2 regions of the Lentibacillus halophilus genome follow, and region 2 is predicted to be linked to the other one. Evidence: predicted binding sites of a transcription regulator. Region 2 holds the regulator's gene; the other holds the start of a gene.
The links. The regulator LexA, encoded in region 2, represses DNA repair genes until DNA is damaged. The targets are predictions, from matches to a motif close to CGAACATATGTTCG.
Positions count from the first base shown of each region.

Region 1: the regulator LexA is predicted to act here: its motif matches at 1,175-1,188, upstream of ACZ5Q7_RS10905 (DNA polymerase IV).

Region 1 covers NZ_AP043750.1:2,210,524-2,213,777, reverse strand. The annotation lists gene ACZ5Q7_RS10915 (NUDIX hydrolase) at 1-1, opposite strand, end outside; gene ACZ5Q7_RS10910 (aldo/keto reductase) at 115-1,029, shown strand; gene ACZ5Q7_RS10905 (DNA polymerase IV) at 1,209-2,462, shown strand; gene thiO (glycine oxidase ThiO) at 2,953-3,254, opposite strand, start outside.
Region 2 covers NZ_AP043750.1:2,349,637-2,352,890, reverse strand. The annotation lists gene glnA (type I glutamate--ammonia ligase) at 1-137, shown strand, start outside; gene ACZ5Q7_RS11655 (DMT family transporter) at 330-797, opposite strand; gene ACZ5Q7_RS11650 (DMT family transporter) at 781-1,200, opposite strand; gene lexA (transcriptional repressor LexA) at 1,353-1,976, opposite strand; gene ACZ5Q7_RS11640 (YneB family resolvase-like protein) at 2,257-2,898, shown strand; gene ACZ5Q7_RS11635 (DUF896 domain-containing protein) at 2,979-3,212, shown strand.

The sequences.
Region 1 (3,254 bases), 140 kb from region 2:
TAAGCGTCACCCTTCTATGTCAACATGATTAACGTTTATTCTAACACCAATCATTGTACTTGTCCTCACTCCTCTTTTACAATGAAAATAACTATTGTAATGGAGGTCAGTCATATGAAAAAGAATCCAATTGGGCAATCGGACGTGTATGTTTCTGAACTAACTCTCGGCTGCATGTCGCTTGGAACCGATAGCAAACAAGCGCAAACTGTTATTGACCGCGCACTTGATGCCGGTATCAATCATTTAGATACAGCGGATCTGTACGGTTTCGGCCGGAATGAAGAAGTTGTCGGCCATGCGATAAAAAATAAACGTGATCAAATGGTTGTAACGTCAAAAGTGGGCAACAACTTCGACAGGGATAAACAAGACTGGTTTTGGGATCCTTCCAAAGAACATATCGAACAAGGATGCAAGGATAGTCTGCACCGTTTGGGCACAGATTATATCGATTTTTACATGCTCCATGGCGGAACGATTGATGACCCAATCGATGAAACCATAGAAGCATTTGAAAACCTGAAACAAGACGGTTTGATTCGGGCGTACGGCCTCTCTTCCATCCGGCCGAATGTCATACGCGAATACGTGCATCGTTCAGATATTGACGCGGTTATGATGCAATATAATCTTCTTGACCGCCGTCCCGAAGAAGAAATATTGGATCTCTTGCACGACAATCATATTAGTGTTTTAACGCGTGGACCTCTGGCAAAAGGCATGCTCAGTAATCACGCACACGAACAAATTGCTAAAAAAGGAAAAGACGGTTTTCTTGATTATTCGCATGCAGAATTGGAAACCATTCAGCAGAAACTGGAACAACTTGCAGGCGATGAGTCACTGAATGCTCTGGCATTAAACTATGTGCTGAAGCATCCCGCGGTTGCGAGTGCCGTGTTTGGCGCAAGTTCCAAGGAACAAGTCACAGAAAACACCCAATTTGACCACACCACACTGAACGATGAAACATACAAAACGATACAAAACCTGACCAAACCGATTCAGTATACGAATCATCGGTAGCCTTTTATAATCGGTTGTCGGATGAGAGACGTGGCATAAAAATTGTATGTGCCACGTTTATTATATAGAGGAATCCATTTCAGTAGTGTCCCCCAGTAATGGGACATATTTCCATTGATACCATGTTGCGAAAGGTATACAATAGGGAACAAATGTTCTTATTCTGGAGGTGAATATCTATGGAGAAAACTGGTTACCCGCGGAATAATGTCCTGTGCATTGATATGCGCTCCTTTTACGCCAGTATTGAGGCTGTTAAACGGGGGCTGGATCCCATGGTTGCCCAATTGGCTGTCGTTGGGGATGTGAACAGGCCGGGAAGTATCGTCCTGGCCGCTTCTCCGGCATTAAAGGAAAAACATGGAATAAGTAATGTCAGCCGTTTTTTTGAACTGCCCAACGACCCGAATATCGTTATTGCACCAGCACACATGGCCGACTATCTGGACGTGTCCATCGAAATCACCAAACTACTGAACCAATATGCCCCGAAAGAAGCGATTCACCCCTATTCCGTTGATGAAGTCTGGGTTACGGTGAACGGAATGGAGAAATTATTCGGTACCCGGTGGCAAATGGCCGCTTCCATTAAACAGGATATTTTGGAAAACTTCGGCATTACTTGTTCAATCGGAATAGGCGACAATAAATTTCTGGCCAAAGTGATGATGGACTTATACGCCAAAAAAGAAGGCATAGCGGAATGCACATATGACGATGTCAAAGAAAAACTGTGGCCGCATCCGGTCCAGGATATTTGGGGCATCGGCCGGCGAATGCAGCACAATATGAACCGAATGGGAATTATCACCCTTGGTCAGCTCGCTCGTTTCCCGTTCAAGCAATTAAGAAAACGGTTTGGCGTTATGGGAGAACAATTGTACTGGCATGCCTGGGGAATTGACTTAAGCCCTGTGCTTGGCCATTTCACGAAAACCGAGCAAAAAGGATTCGGTCACGGCATTTCTTTGTTGCGCGATTATTCCGGAGATGATGTCGCCGTCTGTATCCTCGACTTGTGCGAAGAAGTGTGTAGAAGAGCGCGAACAGCAAACAAAGCCGGCCGAACCATTCACCTTGGCATAACTTATTCCGAAACATCAGGAGGTGGATTCAGTCGGTCCAAATCCATTCCGCTGTCAACCAACAGTACAATGGACATGTATCATGTTTGCATGGAGTTGTTCAGTACATTTTATGATGGACTAAGCGATATCAGACATGTATATGTGACACTGAACAATCTGTACGATGATGATGGAAATGAACAATTGAGTTTATTTGACAACACGACCCAAAAAAAAGATATCGGTTATGTAATGGATGACATTCGAGCCGCATACGGGCCCACGGCCATTTTACGTGCTACAAGCTATACCAAAGCGGGCATTACCATCGATCGAAGCTCAAAGATAGGAGGACATCAAGCATGATTATGCACACTGTTGATAGTGAGGACCTTTACTGAATGACAGGTGAATGAATCCACTTTAAATTTTTACACTAGGAACATATGATCGTATATGTTATAATTATTTTTACAATAGACTGGCTTCACATGAGGGACTATGGCACACGTCTTCTCTTCTGGGATACTTCCCATGGAAGGGAGGTGTTGCCAATGGATATGAACGATGTATTAACGCTGATGATTTCCTTCGGCGTATTAATTGCGTTGATCATGTCCGATAAAAAATAACCCCTCATGTGCTTTAGCCCGGCCATGAGGGATTCATTCCCAATGGTGCCATCCCCTCTTGTTGGGGTTGGTCTATTGTACCGTTCCATGTCAGCACATGGAGCGGTTTTTAATATGATATGACTATCTGTAATCATTATACCACGAAAACAGTTTTTGTACACCCGATATCCATGCCCATTATGATATTAAGCATGTGCATAATCTCTTTTTAACTTTCCATGTCACGTCGTTATCGTCTCCAAAGGCTTACGGTCCACCGCAAACGCAGCATCGATTGGCTTATCTTCCAGCAAGTCTGCTACACGTATACCTGTAATCGGACTAAGCAGAATTCCGTTGCGGAAATGACCGGCCGCAATCGATAAGCCATTGACGTGAGGAGGTCTTCCAATATAAGGTAATCCATCTCCTGTTTGCGGACGAATGCCAGCCCATGCATTTTCCCATCTGGCCTCCTGTAAAGCTGGGACAATGTTTGTGGCGTTCTCTATCAGACCTGATACGCCCTGCAATTGAACAGATT
Region 2 (3,254 bases):
AGAAGGATCCGACGATTGTTGACTCACTTGGGGAGCATCTTTACGGACATTTCATGGAGGCAAAAGAAATTGAGTGGGATATGTTCCGTACGACTGTGCATCCTTGGGAAAGGGAGCAGTATTTGAGTTCGTATTAACATTGGTATGTCAAAACAATGTATCGTGACAACCTTATATAAGCAAACACCCACAAAATATGACTTCTTAACATACCGTCCATGCAAGATTAAATGGGCGGTATGTTTTATGGATGCACCAAGCTTCCCGTAGTTGAGGTAATAAAATATAAAGATAAAGATATCAATACATTAATTGATAATAATTAAACATCAGTGCTGGGGTGCTTTTCGACTCTGTTTTCGACGCTGATGGGTTGCAAACATAACGCCGCCTACAATAAACAGTGAACCGATTATTTCAGGACCGGTAATCGGCTTTTGCAGCAAAATAACCCCCATTATCATAGCAGCAAACGGTTCGAGATTGGATAAAATGGATGCCTTGGATGCATCGGCGTAACGAATGTTTTGATTCCATACCAACGTGGCAATGCCATGAACAACAATGGCTGTCCCAATCAAAAAGGACCAGCTTTGCCAATTCCCGTTCAATTCCACAGGATCATCCATGACGAATATGACCGGAAGAGACACAATAAAACCCGTTACATTGGAATAAAACGTCGTACTGACTGGGTCTATGCGCTGCGACAATATCCGGGTAATAATAATCAGTATAGCAAAAGAGATCATTGTGGCAACAATCCACATCAAACCTGGTTCAAAGTGGAATACCACTCCTCCTTTGCTCACTACAAAGTAAATACCAATGATTGCAATAAAAGAACCAAAAAGCATACGTGATGTGAATGGTTCTTTCAAAAAAGCGGCCCAAAAATCCGGTCAATATAGGAGCTGTGGCAAGGATCAACGCTGAAGAAGTGGAATCGGCCGTAACAAGCCCTTTAAAAAAAGTCAGCTGATTTATAAATACCCCGACAACACCAAGCATAAGAATCCATTTCCAATCTCGGATTGAAACTTTCTGGAGTTTTTGTCTTGATAAAACGAAGACAATAAGGAAAAGAACGATGAATAATAATCGGAGCGATGTCAAGACCGCTGGGGAAAAGTCGTTCACAAGTATTTTTCCGAAAACAAAATTGCTTCCCCAAGCGGACACACTGAATGTCAGCCACATATACGTCCTAAACATACAATCTGTCCTCTCTATTCTCATGCTTCATGATGCTAACTGCTATATTCTTACCAATAAAAAGGACATGTACAAATCAATCGGCAATCATAAACATGTTATATAACTCTCATCATAACAAAACTATCCAGTACTTTTCAGTCAATATTGCGATACAGTCCGACTACTTTTCCCAAAATGGTCACATGATGATAAATGAGTGGATCCATCGTGGCATTTTCCGGTTGCAGACGTACGTGATCTTGTTCTTTAAAAAACCGCTTAACTGTCGCCTCATCTTCTTCTGTCATAGCAACCACTATATCCCCGTTTTGCGCCGCATTCTGTTGTTTAACAATAACCATATCCCCATCAAGTATTCCGGCTTCGATCATGCTTTCCCCTTCAATGATTAAGACGAACAAATTTTCCTCGGTACCTGATACCGATCCAGGCAGTGGTACAAATTGTTCAATGTTTTCTACAGCTGTAATCGGCAAACCTGCTGTTACTTTACCGATGACGGGTGCATATCGTGCTTCTTCCCTGGGGATCTGACTTTCTTCAGACAAATCCAACACTTCAATAGCTCTTGGCTTCGTGGGATCCCGTCTGATATATCCTTTGCTTTCAAGTCTTGCTAAATGCCCGTGTACAGTTGAGCTTGATGCGAGTTCAACTGCCTCGGCGATTTCCCGAACAGACGGCGGATAACCTTTCTCATATACGCGTTCTTTTATAAAATCCAAAATTGCCTCTTGTCGTTTAGAGAGTTTTGTCATCTATTTAACACCCCGTGAATAGAATTTATTAATGAAAGTTTATCACGGAGACTTTAAAAAAGCAAACATAAGTTCGAAAAAAGAGCTTGACAAGATCACATGTTCTTATACAATAAGAGTTAAATATGCGAACAATAGTTCTTAATTTGGAAGGGGACGATTCAAATGTTTGAAAAAATGACGAAAACAGATGTATTTTATTTGGTGGCATTTGCATTTGCATTAGGTTTTTTATATGTTGCTTTAATAATAAGTGCGTAATATAAAAGGGGACTTTGTGTTGACAGCCATCATTTATTGCCGTGTGAGTACAGATAAATCAGCGCAGGAAACGTCACTGAAGCGCCAAAATGACGAATTGACAGACCTTGCAGCCCGTTATCATTTTACCATTGCCGAATCTATCGAGGAAAGATCCAGTGGTTACGACATAAATAGAGACGGTATTTTTCAAATGCTCGATTACTTTTCCTCAGGCCAGGCTGACAGTCTACTTATACAGGATGAAACAAGATTAGGGAGGGGAAACACGAAAATTGCCCTTTTCCACCAACTTCATAAAATGAACGTCAATATCTATACCATCCAACATAATGGTAGACTGGAATTGTCTGAATCCGATTCTATGGTCCTGCATATAGTAAGTATCGTGGAAGAGTATCAGCGTAAAATTCATAATGCAAAAATTAAACGAGGTATGAGGAAAGCTGTTAACAACGGCTTTAACCCGGGCAATAATTTAACCAATCGCGACAAGGCCCCGGGTAAAGAACGTAAACAATTTCCAATGGATGAAGTTGTACGCTTAAGGGAAAACCATCAAATGACATTTGAGGAGATTGCCCACACCTTAAATCAACTAGGACACCCGGTTTCAAAGGCTACTGTGAACAGGAGATATCAGGAACATCAAAAGACTTGATAATGATGCACGTGAAGCGTAATATGTACCAATAGAGTACCATTACTGTTTTCATTTTCATCGGTTCCGGGAGGTTAAATATGATATCACAAGAAAAGCTGGACCGCATAAATAAACTAGCCAAAAAATCCAAGGAAGAAGGTTTAACAGTAAAAGAGCAGTCGGAACAAAAAACATTACGCGAAGAATATTTGCAAAATGTGAGAAAATCATTTAAAAATCAACTTAAATCCATGAAAGTAAAAGATCCGGCAGGACAAGATGTTACACCTGAAAAGGTTCGTGATTTGCAAAAAGGAGACAACAAACGCTGAACTTCCTTTATATACTTGTTGGATAGCCGGATTCGTTATAGA